Regions from separate parts of the Streptomyces sp. S063 genome, predicted to be linked through region 1. Evidence: riboswitches for the same ligand, from Rfam matches in the RefSeq annotation. Region 1 holds a riboswitch; the other holds the start of a gene.
What was found. A riboswitch is a leader RNA that binds a small molecule or an ion and turns the genes downstream of it on or off. The one in region 1 is predicted to bind cyclic di-AMP.

Region 2: it holds a riboswitch for cyclic di-AMP, as region 1 does, so the genes downstream of both, CCZ36_RS32870 (transglycosylase SLT domain-containing protein) here and CCZ36_RS27445 (M23 family metallopeptidase) in region 1, are expected to answer to the same signal.

What each region holds. Positions count from the first base shown of each region.
Region 1 is NZ_CP021707.1:5,954,345-5,961,751, reverse strand. Features, by position in the region: gene CCZ36_RS27460 (bifunctional acetate--CoA ligase family protein/GNAT family N-acetyltransferase) at 1-1,341, opposite strand, end outside; gene CCZ36_RS27455 (HPr family phosphocarrier protein) at 1,438-1,719, shown strand; gene CCZ36_RS27450 (GntR family transcriptional regulator) at 1,879-2,586, opposite strand; gene CCZ36_RS27445 (M23 family metallopeptidase) at 2,767-3,582, opposite strand; cyclic di-AMP (ydaO/yuaA leader) riboswitch at 3,597-3,763, opposite strand; gene CCZ36_RS27440 (M16 family metallopeptidase) at 4,007-5,377, opposite strand; gene CCZ36_RS27435 (M16 family metallopeptidase) at 5,404-6,786, opposite strand; gene CCZ36_RS27430 (DNA gyrase/topoisomerase IV subunit A) at 7,079-7,407, shown strand, end outside.
Region 2 is NZ_CP021707.1:7,234,911-7,242,317, forward strand. Features, by position in the region: gene CCZ36_RS32860 (SpoIIE family protein phosphatase) at 1-1,816, shown strand, start outside; gene CCZ36_RS32865 (FAD-dependent oxidoreductase) at 1,832-3,193, opposite strand; cyclic di-AMP (ydaO/yuaA leader) riboswitch at 3,678-3,836, shown strand; gene CCZ36_RS32870 (transglycosylase SLT domain-containing protein) at 3,840-4,676, shown strand; partial or broken gene CCZ36_RS36155 (FAD-dependent monooxygenase) at 4,773-5,010, shown strand; partial or broken gene CCZ36_RS32880 (dihydrodipicolinate reductase) at 4,987-5,202, opposite strand; gene CCZ36_RS32885 (UbiA family prenyltransferase) at 5,448-6,344, opposite strand; gene CCZ36_RS32890 (type III polyketide synthase) at 6,462-7,407, shown strand, end outside.

The DNA of each region.
Region 1 (7,407 bases):
GACGGGCTTCACGGCGGCGGTGCGGCGGGCGAGGCGGGTGAACTTGCGGGGGTTGCCGAGCGATTCGAGGTAGAGGAGCGCGACGTCGGTGTCCGGGTCCTCGAAGGAGTACTGGAGGAAGTCGTTGCCGGAGACGTCGGCCCGGTTGCCCGCCGAGATGAACGAGGACAGGCCCGCGCCGCGCCGGTGGAGGCCGGAGAGCAGGGCGATGCCGATCGCGCCGGACTGGGTGAACAGCCCGATCCGGCCGCGCGCGGGCGACTCGGGGGCGAGGGAGGCGTTGAGCCGGACGGTCTCGGCGGTGTTGATGATGCCGAAGGCGTTCGGGCCGATGATCCGCATGCCGTACGAGCGGGCCTGGCGGACCAGTTCGCGCTGGAGCTCGCGGCCCTCGGCGCCCCGCTCGGCGTAACCGGCGGAGAGGACGACCAGGCCCTGGACGCCGTGCTCGCCGCAGTCGGCGACGGCCTCGGGGACGCGGTGGGCGGGGACGGCGATCACGGCGAGGTCGACCTGTTCGTCGATCTCGCCGAGCGAGCGGTGGGCGGGGACCCCGTCGAGGGTGGCCGGGCCCTCGTCGAAGGCGCGGTTCACGGCGTAGGTGCGGCCGGTGTAGCCGGCGGCGAGGAGGTTGCGCAGGACCGTGCGGCCCACGCCGCCGGGGGTGCGGCCGGTGCCGATGACCGCGACGGAGCCCGGGGCGAGCAGCCGCTGCACCGAGCGGGCCTCGGCGCGCTGTTCCCGGCCGCGCTGGACGGCGAGGGACTTCTCGGTGGGTTCGAGGTCGAGGGTGAGGTGGACGGAGCCGTCCTCGAAGCTGCGGCGCTGGGTGTACCCGCCGTCCCGGAACACCTTGATCATTTTGTTGTTGGCGGGGAGCACCTCGGCGGCGAAGCGCCGGATGCCGCGCTCACGGGCGACCGCGGCGATGTGTTCGAGCAGCGCCGAGGCGACTCCGCGGCCCTGGTGGGCGTCCTGGACGAGGAAGGCGACCTCGGCCTCGTCGGCGGGGGCAGAGGCGGGACGGCCCCTGTCGTCGATGCGGTCGTAGCGGACGGTCCCGATGAACTCGCCGCCGATCGTGACCGCCAGTCCGACCCGGTCGACGTAGTCGTGATGGGTGAAGCGGTGCACGTCCCGGTCGGATAGGCGGGGATACGGGGCGAAGAAGCGGTAGTACTTCGACTCGTCGGACACCTGCTCGTAGAAGCTGACCAGTCGCTCGGCGTCGTCCGTGGTGATCGGCCTGATGCGCGCGGTGCCCCCGTCGCGGAGCACCACGTCCGCTTCCCAGTGGTCGGGGTACGCGTGATGCGGACTCTGTTCCGGCGTGGGCTCCATGGCCAAAGCCTACGGCCGGACGGGAGGCCGGGCACAGCACCACGCACTGCATGAGAGACTGGTCTAGACAACCGTTGATATGTGAAGGGCAGAACCATGGCTGAGCGCCGCGTAAACGTCGGTTGGGCCGAGGGCCTGCACGCCCGCCCCGCTTCCATCTTCGTCCGTGCCGCCACGGCCTCCGGCGTCCCCGTGACGATCGCCAAGGCCGACGGCAACCCGGTCAACGCCGCCTCCATGCTGGCCGTGCTGGGTCTGGGCGCGCAGGGTGGCGAGGAGATCGTGCTCGCGTCCGACGCGGACGACGCCGAGGCCGCTCTGGACCGGCTGGCGAAGCTGGTCGCCGAGGGCCTGGAAGAGCTCCCGGAGACCGTCTGACCCCTCCGCCTCCGGTCCGTCCGGATGCGACGCGCGCGAAAGCCGTGATTCCGTCAAGGGATCACGGCCTTTTCGTTTTCGAGAGAGCCGCATCTCGATAATGCGGGCAGCGCGAAATAGGCGCTCCGCAATTACTTCTCTTTGTATACGGCGCTTCTGTTAATGCCGGACACCCGCAGTGTTTACGCCGTGTTGCGAACTTCTCACCGGGCGGACGGGGGCGGTGCGGCGCCCCGGGAGATCCGGGCGGCGGAGCCGGTACTCGGCGGTGGAGCGTTCCGCGTGCTGGGCGGTGAGGGCCCTCGCCCGCTCCGCGTCGCCGCGCGCCACCGCGTCCACGATCGCGCCGCGCTCGGCCCAGGAGTCGACCGGGCGGGCCCGCTGCTCGACCGCGTACATCCAGGCGATCTTGTGGCGGAGCTGGGTGAGCAGCGCGATCAGCCCGGGGCTTCCGGAGGCCTGGGCCAGGGTCTCGTGGAACCAGCCGCCCAGCGAGCGCAGATCCTCGCCCTCGCCCCGGCGGGCCCGCTCCTGGCCCAGCCTGACCAGACCGCGGAGCACCTTCAGATGGGCCTCGGTGCGGCGCTGGGCGGCACGGGCCGCGCCCAGCGGCTCCAGGAGCATCCGCACCTCCAGGAGGTCGGCCGCCTCCTGCACGGTGGGCTCGGCGACACAGGCGCCGGCGTGCCTGCGAGTGACCACGAACCCCTCGGACTCCAGCGTGCGCAGGGCCTCGCGGACCGGGACGCGGGAGACCCCGTAGCGGCGTGCCAGCAACTCCTCGGTGAGGCGGCTGCCGCGCTCGTAGACACCGGAGACGATGTCGTCACGGATTGCCGTGCATACCGAATGCGCGGGAATGCGCATATCCGAACCTCCGCCTTGATCCCCGCGAAACGCGGCCGCCCGACGTCTGTTCCGTGACTCTATGACAATCCGCCGGAATTTCCGATGGCGGGTCGGAATCCAGGGATATCTTCACGCGGGAATTGCCGAAGGCCCCGGCGGCTGCCGGGGCCTTCGGGCGGTGGGTCGCGCGGAGTGGGGTCAGACGTTCAGACCGTGGGAGCGCAGGTAGGCGACGGGGTCCATGTCGGAGCCGTAGTCGGGGGTGGTGCGGGCCTCGAAGTGCAGGTGCGGGCCGGTGGAGTTGCCGGTGGAGCCGGAGAGGCCGATCTGCTGGCCGGAGGAGACGCTCTGGCCGACGGAGACGCCGATCGAGGAGAGGTGGCCGTACTGGGTGTAGGTGCCGTCGGCCATCCGGAGCACGATGTTGTTGCCGTACGCGCCGCCCCAGCCGGCCTCGACGACCGTGCCGGCGCCGACCGCGACGACGGAACTGCCGGAGGCGGCCCGGAAGTCCACGCCGGAGTGGCTGCCGGAGGACCAGAGGGAGCCGCCGGCGTTGTAGCCGGTGGTGACGTGGGAGCCGGCGACCGGGAGGTGGAAGGCGTTCAGCCGGGCGCGCTCGGCGGCGCGGGCGGCACGGGCCTTCTCCTCGCGGATCTCCTTGGCGCGGGCCTCGGCCTTGCGCTCGGCCTCGGCCTTCGCCTTGGCCTTGGCGGCCTTCTCCCGGGCCTCGGCGGCGGCTTTCGCCTTCGCCTTGGCGATCGCGTCGGCCTGCCGCTGCTGGGCGTGGGCCTGCGCGTCGATCCGCTCGGCGAGGGTGGCGTCGAGGGAGAGGGCCTGGGTGAGGCCGGTGTCGGCGACCTTGGCGGCCTCGGTGTCGGCGGCGAGGGCCGGGGAGGACAGCGAGCCGAGGACTCCGGTGGTGGCCAGGGTCGCGATGCCGGCGGCCTGGGCGCTCCGGCGGGTGAGGCGGCTCGGGGCACGGTGCTTCCCGGTGGCACGGGTGAACGCCATGGAGGGGCTGGTTCCTTTCCTTCCTTCTCGCCTACCGGGTTAGCTGACGGGTTCGGAGCAGGAAGGTCTCCTACGGGTCCCCGCGCCGGTTCGCGGCTCGGGTCTCCGATTCACCCCAGGGACTGCGTGGGTCCCCGGCTCCCCAGGCTCGCGCCTGACGGGGACTCGGCGATGGCTGTCCGGCGCCGCGGCTGCGGCATACAGGTGACGGACAGCCGGGCCGACGCTAGGCGGGGCGACTTCCCATCACCAAACGGACACGGGGATTTGTCGCGTATCCCACAGGGCAGACAGGCAACCACTCCCCCAAAGGGGGTGAAACCGACCAATGCGTCAAAAACGAAGGACCCCGACGAAATCTCTTCCGTCGGGGTCCGGTTCACGCCGGTGACCGCTCAGCGGTCGGCCGCGCGCCGCGGCGGTGTCAGCCGGTGACGACGGTCACCTCTCCGATACCGAGGGCCTTCACCGGCTCCGCGATCCGGGCGGCGTCCCCCACGAGGACCGTGACCAGCCGGTCGACCGGGAAGGCGTTGACCACGGCGGCGGTCGCCTCCACGGTGCCCGTCTCGGCGAGCCTGGCGTAGAGGTGGGCCTGGTAGTCGTCGGGGAGGTGCTGCTCGACCTGGTCGGCCAGCGTGCTCGCGACGGAGGCGGCGGTCTCGAACTTCAGCGGGGCGACGCCCACCAGGTTCTGCACGGCCGTCTCGCGCTCGGCGTCGGTCAGTCCTTCGGCCGCCAGCGTCCGCAGGACCTTCCAGAGGTCGTCCAGGGCAGGTCCGGTGGACTCGGTGTCCACCGAGCCGCTGATCGCGAGCATCGCCGCGCCGCCCGAGTCCGGGCCGGAGGAGCGCAGCACCTGGGCGAAGGCGCGTACGCCGTAGGTGTAGCCCTTCTCCTCACGCAGCACCCGGTCCAGCCGGGAGGTGAGGGTGCCTCCCAGGCAGTACGTGCCGAGCACCTGCGCGGGCCATACGCGCTCGTGCCGGTCGGCTCCGATGCGGCCGATCAGCAGCTGGGTCTGGACCGCGCCGGGCCGGTCCACGATGACCACGCGGCCGGTGTCGTCCGCGGTGATGGGCGGCACCGGGCGGGCCTGGGCGGTGTTGCCCGACCAGTCGCCGAGGGTCTCCGCCAGCAGCGCGTCCAGGTCGATGCCGGTGAGGTCGCCGACGATCACGGCGGTCGCGGTGGACGGGCGGATGTGGGCGTCGAAGAAGGCGCGCACGGCGGCCGCGTCGATCCGCCGGACCGTCTCCTCGGTGCCGAGGCGGGGGCGGGACATCCGGGCGGTGGCCGGGAACAGCTCCTTGGAGAGCTGCTTGGCGGCGCGCCGGGACGGGTTGGCGTGCTCGTGCGGGATCTCGTCGAGGCGGTTGCCCACCAGGCGCTCGATCTCGCTCTCGGCGAAGGCGGGGGCCCGCAGCGCCTCGGCGACCAGTCCGAGCGCCTTGGCCAGGCGGGAGGCCGGGACCTCCAGGGAGACCCGGACACCGGGGTGGTCGGCGTGCGCGTCGAGTGTGGCGCCGCAGCGCTCCAGCTCGGCGGCGAACTCCTCGGCGCTGCGCTTGTCGGTGCCCTCGGAGAGCGCCCGCGACATGATCGTGGCCACGCCGTCCAGGCCCTCGGGCTCGGCCTCCAGCGGCGCGTCCAGGAAGATCTCCACGGCGACGACCTGCTGGCCGGGGCGGTGGCAGCGCAGCACGGTCAGCCCGTTGGGCAGGGCGCCGCGCTCGGGCGCCGGGAAGGCCCAGGGGCGGGCCGTGCCGGGCGTGGGCTGCGGGTGGAACTCCATGGTTACTCCAGTCACGGCGGCGTCGCTCACTTGGCCGCCCCCTCGTGCGCGTCGGTCCCCTCGGTGCCGTCCTCGCCCTCTTCGCCCTCGGCGGCCTCGTCGGCCGGCTCGATGGGCTCGTAGACGAGCACCGCCCGGTTGTCGGGGCGCAGGGCCGCCTCGGCCGCCGCGCGCACCTCCTCGGCGGTGACGTCCAGGACGCGGCTCACCGCGGTCAGGGCGAGCTGCGGGTCGCCGAACAGGACGGCGTAACGGCACAGTTCGTCGGCGCGGCCGGCGACCGTGCCGAGCCGGTCGAGCCACTCGCGCTCCAACTGCGCCTGGGCCCGCTCCATTTCCTCCGGGGTGGGCCCCTCGGCGGCGAACCGGGCCAGCTCCTCGTCGACGGCGGCCTCGATCGTCTCCACCTCGACACCGCCGGACGTCTTCACGTCCAGCCAGCCCAGCGAGGGCGCCCCGGCGAGCCGCAGCAGGCCGAAGCCCGCCGCCACGGCCGTACGGTCGCGGCGGACCAGGCGGTTGTGCAGCCGGGAGGACTCGCCGCCGCCCAGCACGGTCAGCGCGAGGTCCGCGGCGTCGCAGGCCCGGGTGCCGTCGTGCGGGAGGCGGTAGGCGGCCATCAGGGCGCGCGCCGGAACCTCCTCGTGGACCACTTCGCGCAGCTGCTCGCCGATGATCTCGGGCAGCGTCCCGTCGCGCGGCGGCTGCTTGCCGTCGTGGGAGGGGATGGAACCGAAGTACTTCTCGATCCAGGCGAGGGTCTGCTCGGGGTCGATGTCGCCGACCACCGAGAGCACCGCGTTGTTGGGCGCGTAGTACGTACGGAAGAACGCGCGGGCGTCCTCCAGCGTGGCCGCGTCCAGGTCGGCCATGGAGCCGATCGGGGTGTGGTGGTAGGGGTGGCCCTCGGGGTAGGAGAGGGCGGTCAGCTTCTCGAACGCGGTGCCGTAGGGCACGTTGTCGTAACGCTGGCGGCGCTCGTTCTTGACGACGTCGCGCTGGTTCTCCATGGACTCCTCGTCGAGCGCGGCGAGGAGGGAGCCCATCCGGTCGGCCTCGAGCCACAGGGCGAGTTCCACCTGGTGGGTGGGCATGGTCTCGAAATAGTTGGTCCGCTCGAAGCTGGTCGTTCCGTTGAGCGAACCGCCGGCCCCCTGGACGAGCTCGAAGTGACCGTTCCCCTTGACCTGGCCCGAGCCCTGGAACATCAGGTGCTCGAAGAGGTGAGCCAGGCCGGTGCGTCCCTTGACCTCGTGGCGCGAGCCGACGTCGTACCAGAGGCAGACCGCGGCGACCGGGGTCAGATGGTCCTCGGAGAGCACCACACGCAGGCCGTTGGCCAGGCGGTGCTCGGTCGCTGTCAAGCCGCCGGAGCCGGCCTGTGCTGTGGCCGTGTGACCCATGGGCATGTACGTCCCTTCGATCGCGATACTGGACTTCCTGCCAGACCTGCCACTCTAAGCAAGCGCACCAGCACCTGGCGAAGTTCCCGTTCGGCGGATGTTTCCGTCGATGGTGTCGCGGACGCCGTCGGCGGTGTACCGCCCGGGCGGCTTCGGACCGTCCCTCGGAGAGGCCTTCGGACGGGTCGAGGTCGGCGTTGTCAGTGGGGCGGTCCACAATGGACCGCGTCAGCAGCTCGTGTTGTCCCGAACAAGCTCAGGTCGCCCGAACAGAATCCGTGAAGGAGTCGCAGCCGCGATGGCCCGCCGTAGCACGAAGACCCCGCCTCCGGACGACTTCGAGGAGAAGATCCTCGACATCGACGTCGTCGACGAAATGCAGGGCTCCTTCCTCGAGTACGCGTACTCGGTGATCTACTCCAGGGCCCTGCCCGACGCCCGCGACGGCATGAAGCCGGTGCACCGCCGCATCGTGTCCCAGATGAACGAGATGGGACTGCGCCCCGACCGCGGCTATGTGAAGTGCGCCCGCGTCGTCGGCGAGGTCATGGGCAAGCTGCACCCGCACGGCGACGCCTCGATCTACGACGCACTGGTGCGCATGGCGCAGCCGTTCTCGATGCGTCT
Region 2 (7,407 bases), 1.3 Mb from region 1:
CCGGATGAGGCTGCGCGGCCCCGACGGCCGGTCCCATCTGCTGGAGCTGTCCGGCCGTTGGACGCACCCCGACGGCGATGTGTCCGCCAGCCATCTGACCGGCTTCCTGGTCGACCTTGGTGCGGGGCCGGTGGTGCCGGAGGCCGCCGACCGGCTGCCCCGGGGAATCCTCTCCCTGGACCGGCTGGGCCGGATCACGTACGCCAACCGCCTCGCCGAGGAAATGCTCGGCCATTCCCGTACGGAACTCGTGGGCCATCAGGTGTGGCAGGCCCTGCCGTGGTTCGGGCACGAGGCCTACGAGGACCACTACCGGGCCGCCCTGATCGCCGACGAGCCCGTCCACTTCCTCGCCCGGCGTCCGCCCTCGCTCTGGCTGTCGGTGTCCCTGTACCCGGGGCACGACGGGGTGAGCGTGGTCCTTCAGGCGACCGACCAGCCTGCCTACGCCCCCGGCTCCGTCACGACGCCGGGGCTGGGTATCGGCTCGACCGCCGACCGCTCCTCCGCGCTCTACCGGCCGGTGGCCCTCGCCATCGCGCTGACCGAGGCGGTCACGGCCCGTCAGGTCTCCGCGGTCGTCACGGACGAGCTGCTGCCCGCGTTCGGCGGCCGTCAGCTGGCGATCTATCTGCTGAACGAGCGTCATCTCCATCTGGCCTGGGAGACGGGGTTCCCCAAGGGCTTCCTCGACCGGTTCGACGGGGTCGGCCTCGACGTCAGCATTCCCGGGGTGGAGACCCTCACCACGGGGCGCCCGATCTTCTTCGAGTCCATGCAGCGCCTGGCCGAGGCCTATCCGGGCATCCCGATCGACACGGATGTCGGGGCGCGGGCGTTCCTGCCGCTCATCGCCTCGGGGCGGCCTGTCGGCTCCTGCATCCTCGGCTTCGACCGGCCGCGGGGCTTCAGCCCGGAGGAGCGTACGGTCCTGACGGCTCTGGCCGGGCTGATCGCGCAGGCCCTGCAACGCGCCCAGCGCTACGACAGCGAGTCGGCCCTCGCCCGCGGACTCCAGGACGCGCTGCTGCCGCACCGGCTGCCCGAGGTGGACGGGGTGGACACGCTGGGGCGCTATCTCTCGGGCACCCAGGGCATGGATGTGGGCGGCGACTGGTACGACGTCATCGAGACCGGCCGCGAACTCGCCCTGATCATCGGGGACGTCCAGGGCCACGGTGTCTCCGCCGCCGCGACGATGGGGCAACTACGGAGCGCCGTCAGGGCGTTCGCGCTGAGCAACCATGATCCGCGGGAGGTGATGAGCGGCACCAACCGGCTGCTGATCGACCTCGACCCGGGGCAGTTCGCGAGCTGCTGCTACATCACCCTCGACCCGGCGACCGGCGTGGCCCGCGCTGTACGGGCGGGGCATCCGCAGCCCGTGCTGCGGGGGCCCGACGGCCGGACGAAGGTGCTGGACCTGCCCGGCGGCATCGTGCTCGGGGTCGACGGGGACGCGGCCTACCCGGTCACGGAGATGCGGCTCGAACCGGGGGCGATGCTGGCCCTGTTCACGGACGGGCTGATCGAGCGCCCGGGGACGGACATCGACGAGGGGATCGAGCGGCTGCGCGCCACCGTCGAACGCATCGGCGCGGTCCCCCTGGCCGAGACGGCCGACCAGGTCATCGGGGAAGCCCGGGCGGCCACCGACCGTCCCGACGACATCGCGCTCCTGCTCGCGGCCCGCTGGACCGCGGCTCCGCGGGCGCGGCAGCCCAGGACGGAGCGGGAGTCCGGGCCCGATCTGTGGCGCACCTTCAGGAGGCCGGACCCGGGGCGTCCGATGGACCCTCCGGATCCGGCCTCCTAGAAGGCGTCGTGGTGATCAGGCGCCGGAGGCGTCCAGCATGCCCTCGCGCTCCACGACCTTGATCCGCTCACGGCCCTGGGCCGCGCCCAGCGCCTGCTCGTGGGCGTCCAGCTTGTGCCAGCCCTCCCAGGTCGTGTACCGGACGCCCCGGTCCTGGAGGAAGGCCTCGACGGCCTCCGGAGCGGGCGTCGCCGGCTCGGGCAGACGGCCGGCGGCACGGTCCTCCAGGACGCAGGCGACCGTCTCGTTGGCGTCGCCCTTGGTGTGCCCGATCAGGCCGATCGGACCGCGCTTGATCCAGCCGGTGACGTAGACCGAGGTCATGTGCTCGTTCCCGGCGATGACGCGGCCCGCCTCGTGCGGGACGGTGCCGGAGGTCACGTCGAACGGGAGCTTGGGCAGCTCCTCGGAGTAGTAGCCCACGGCGCGGTAGACGCTCTGCATGTCCCAGTCGGTGAACCGGCCGGTGCCCCGGACGTTGCCGGTGCCGTCCAGCTCGGTGCGCTCGGTGCGCAGCGCGGTGACCTTGCCGTCCTCGCCGAGGATCTCGACCGGGGACTCGAAGAAGTGCAGGAACAGCTTGTGCGGGCGGTCGCCGGTGTCGCGGATCGCCCAGTTCTCCAGAGTCTGCGCGACCATGTTGGCCTGCTTGTTCTCGCGGCGGGTCGCGATGGAGCCCTCGTCGTAGTCGATGTCCTCGGGATTGACGATGACCTCGATGTTGGGGGAGTGGTCCAGCTCCCGCAGCTCCATCGGGCTGAACTTGGCCTGCGCCGGGCCACGCCGCCCGAACACATGCACCTCCAGCGCCTTGTTCTCCTTGAGGCCCTGGTAGACGTTGTCCGGGATCTCGGTGGGCAGCAGCTCGTCGGCCGTCTTGGCCAGGACCCGGGCCACGTCCAGGGCCACGTTCCCGACGCCGAGCACGGCGACCTTCTCCGCGGTGAGCGGCCAGGTGCGCGGGACCTCGGGGTGCCCGTCGTACCAGGAGACGAACTCGGCCGCGCCGTAGGAGCCGTCCAGCTCGATGCCGGGGATGTCGAGCGCGCGGTCGGCCTCGGCGCCGGTGGAGAAGATCACCGCGTCGTAGAACGACCGCAGGTCGTCCAGGCCGATGTCGTGCGGGTAGCTGACGTTCCCGAAGAGCCGGATCTGGGGCTTGTCCAGCACCTGGTGCAGGGCCTTCACGATGCCCTTGATCCGCGGGTGGTCGGGGGCCACGCCGTAGCGGATGAGGCCGAAGGGCGCGGGCATGCGCTCGAAGAGGTCGATGGAGACCCCCGGGTCCTGGCAGACCTCGGATTTGAGCAGCGCGTCCGCAGCGTAGATACCGGCGGGGCCGGCTCCGACAATGGCGACGCGGACGGGGCGTGTCATGGCGTGGTGATCCTTCGGGGCGGGCGAACGCGGGCAGGTACAGCGTACGTCGGAGGTAAGGGTTGGCTTACTAGTCTCCACCCCACACCGTAAGCGATCGCCGCGCGGACCCTTCGACCGCCCCTGCCTAGAGTGCCCGATTGGCCCGTTTCGTTATTCCGATATGGTCGATTTGACCTCTATGGGTCTCCTGATCCGTAAAGGTCCTATCGGGGATTCTGGGAGCATTTGTTTGGTCCCGTTCTCGCCATCGCCGCGAGGGAGTGGTGAGCGTCACGTCCGAGAGTCCGGACGTCGAAGTGGACGCATCGGTTCCCTTCTGTGCGAAGAAAGTTGACGCCATGACGGCGTCACCCGATCCGGGAATTCCGCAATTCGATCATGTGCGGAAAAGGAGATCAGGAATGGGGGGCTTGTTCCGTCCGGCGTTTCTCGCCTACGGTCACCGTCAATCCGGATGGAACGCCGAATCCTGCCGCCGTCCGGGAATCCGAAACCCACTCACGTACGGCAGGAGCGGGGGACCCAGGTAAGTCGCCGATCCGTAACCGGAACGGCTTGGGGTGAAGTCGCACGACCGTGCGGCCAGACATCTCCCGTCTGAATCCGACAGCTCACCTCGCAGGCGCCGGAGAGGAAAACCCCCATGCCCGCAAAGGGTCAGCACCGCCGTCCCAAGTCCACCTCGCTCGGCCGCGGCCTCGCCGCCGTGACCACCGGTGGAGCCGTCCTCGCCCTCCCGGTGATCGGCGCCACCAGCGCCTTCGCCGCTCCCGCACCCGCCGTCGCCCCGCAGGCCGTGGCGCCCGCCGCGGCGGCCACGCCGGCGAATTCCGCCGCGAAGGCCGACCCTGCCAAGCATTCTGTGGTGGCCGGCGAAACCCTTTCCAAGATCGCCCGCGAGCATTCCGTCAGCGGCGGATGGAAGAAGTTGTACGAAGGTAACCGGAAGGTCATCGGATCGAATCCCGATCTCATTCACCCCGGTATCAAGCTGGTCATCGGAGCCGCGTCCGCCGCTTCGTCCAAGGACAAGGCGGCCAAGGCTTCCCCGTCCGCCGCGCGCGGTGCCGCGGCGGACCGCGCCGACCGGTCGGAGCGCCTCAACACCGCCCCCGTGGCCAAGGCGGCTCCGGCCGCCGAGAAGAAGGCCGTCACCTACACGAACGATCTCGACGGCTGGATCCGGGAATCGCTGGCGATCATGGCCGAGCGGGGCATCCCCGGCACCTATGAGGGCATCCACCGCAACATCCTGCGCGAGTCCTCCGGCAACCCGAACGCCATCAACAACTGGGACTCCAACGCGGTCAAGGGCACCCCGTCCAAGGGGCTGCTCCAGGTCATCGACCCGACGTTCCAGGCCTACCACGTGCCCGGCACCTCGACCGACAGCTACGACCCGGTCGCCAACATCACGGCCGCGTGCAACTACGCCGCGGACCGCTACGGCTCGATCGACAACGTCTTCGGCGCCTACTGATCCCCGCGCGCCCGAACAGCGCGAGGAGCCCCGGACCGCACGGTCCGGGGCTCCTTCGTCGTACCGGGGGTCGCCGGGAAATTACCCCCAAGTTTCATCACTGGAACAGGTTCTCTTCTGGGGGGTCGCCGCGATCGCCGGGCACGCCCCACGGGCATGGGCGGATGTCCGTGCGGCGGCGGCACCGGTCGGATCCGGGGCCCATGTACCGGTCCTGGTCGTCGGCACCGGATACGGCGGCTCCGTGGCCGCCCTCCGCCTCGCCGAGGCAGGCACGGACGTCCACATGGTCGAGAGGGGCATGGCCTGGGACACCCCCGGCACGGACGGCCAGGACGGCGGCGATGTCGTCGGTGGCCGCGACCCCGAGCGGGCGGCCGAGACCGCCGAGTTCGCCCGCGTCACGGCCGACCTTGGCGGGATCGTGTACGAGGACGGCGGCGAGTGTCATCGCCGGATGGGCCTCGACGGCGCGGATCGTGGCGCGGCCGACGTTGCCGGTACCCCAGACCACCGTGGGAATCATGCGCGGAGGGTAGCCCCGGGGCCTTGCACTTCCCGGAGCCGTGACACCACCGGATCGGCCGGGAGAAGAGGTGTTCCCGTACCGGCGGGGGGATCCGCCAGTACGGGAACATCTCAGGGGGTTCCGCGCTTCGCGCGGGTGAACCTGCGCCGAGACGGTGTACGACCCCTGCGGCCGCTTGCCGTCCTCGGCCGGGACCGGGGCCGAGGCCCCGGCCGCGAGGGGGCCGTCCGGCGCAGGTCCGTTCAGCCCGTCGCCACGCCCCCGACCAGCAGCAGCGCTACATCCGCCGCCGCCACGGCCACCGCTCCGGCCAGCGCCGCCTTGCGCCAACGGCGGCCGAGCGCCGGGCCCGCGAACGCCGCCGCTCCCGCCAGGACGAGCGCCGCCGCACCCGCGGCGTCCACCGGTCCGGGCGGCCCGAGCGCGAGCACTGCCGTCGCACCGAGGAGCGGAAGTGGCAGCAGGAGCCGGGTCCCCGTGTCGCCCAGCCGGTGCGGAAGGCCTCGGATCCTGGCCGCCCGGTCCACCGTGATGTCCGGGAGCGTGTCGGCCAGATGCGCCGCGAACCCGAGCAGGGCCCCGGCCGCCACCGTCCACCACCGGGGCGCCGGACCGCCGGGCAGCGAGAGGGCGACGGCGGCGGGCAGGGCTCCGAACCCGGCCACGTACGGCAGCCAGGACAGGGCGGTCGCCTTGAGGCGCAGGTTGTAGAGCCAGGCGGCCGCGACCGCGGCGAGGTGCACCGTACCGGCGAGAACCCCGCAGGCCAGCGAGAGCAGTACGCACACGGCGAGCGCGACCACCGCCGCCGCCCACACCGCGCCCGCCCCGACCGTGCCGTCGGACGCGGGCTTCCCTCGGCGGCCGGCCCGGGCGTCACGCCGCGCGTCGTACGCGTCGTTGCACCAGCCCACCGAGAGCTGCCCGGTCAGCACGGCCGCCGTGACCAGCGCGGAACGCGGACCACCGAGGCCGGACCCGAGGGCGAGGGCGCAGGTGAGCGCCGTCACCGCGAGCGCGGGACCGGGGTGGCACGCGAGCGCGAGCCCCACGAACCGGCCGCCCCGCCGCCCGGTACCGGACGGAGCGGCGTCGACCGGAACGGAGCCCGCCGGGCTCACCCTCTCCGTGGCGTCCATCGGGCGATCGTAGAGCGCTGTCGCCCCGTCAATGCCACGACCGGGCGGGTCTTTTGCGGCATTCATCCCGCCTTGTGGGCAGGATGGGGGCATGACGCCACCGAAGCAGGAGGCAGGATGACCCGCATCGCCGCGGTGCACGGGGCACTGCCGTCGCACCGTCACACCCAGCGCGAGGTCACCGACATGGTGGCCCGGACCTGCCTGCCGCCCGGCGCCGACCGCCGCGTCCTCGACCGGCTCCACGAGAACGCCCGGGTCCGCAGCCGGCACACGGTGCTGCCGCTGGACGGCTATCGCGACCTCGACGGCTTCGGCCCGTCCAACGACGTGTTCATCCGGTCCGCCGTCGACCTGGGCGCCCAGGCCGTACGCGGCGCGCTGCGGACGGCGGGGCTGCGCCCCACCGACGTCGACCTGCTGATGTTCACCTCCGTCACCGGCATCGCCGCCCCCTCGATCGACGCCCGGCTCGTCACTCGCCTCGGGATGCGGTCCGACGTCAGACGACTGCCCGTCTTCGGCCTCGGCTGCGTCGCCGGAGCCGCCGGCACCGCCCGGCTGCACGACTACCTCCTCGGCCGCCCCGACGACGTGGCCGTGCTCCTGTCCGTCGAGCTCTGCTCTCTCACCTTCCAGCGCCACGACACCTCACCCGCCAATCTCGTGGCGACCGCGCTGTTCGGGGACGGGGCGGCCGCCGTGGTCGCCCTCGGCGGACGCCGGGCCGTCGCCGGGCCCGAGATCGTGGCCACCCGCAGCCGGATGTACCCGGACACCGAGCACGTCATGGGCTGGGACATCGGCTCCACCGGCTTCCGCGTCGTCCTCGATCCCGGCGTGCCCGACGTCGTACGCCACTATCTCGCCGACGACGTACGGGAGTTCCTCGGCGAACACGGTCTCAAACCGAAGGACATCGCCCACTGGGTCTGCCACCCGGGCGGCCCCAGGGTCCTCGAGGCGGTGACCGAGGTCCTCGACCTGCGCGACGGGGCGCTCGACGTCACCTGGCGCTCCCTGGCCGACATCGGCAACCTGTCCTCGTCCTCGGTCCTGCACG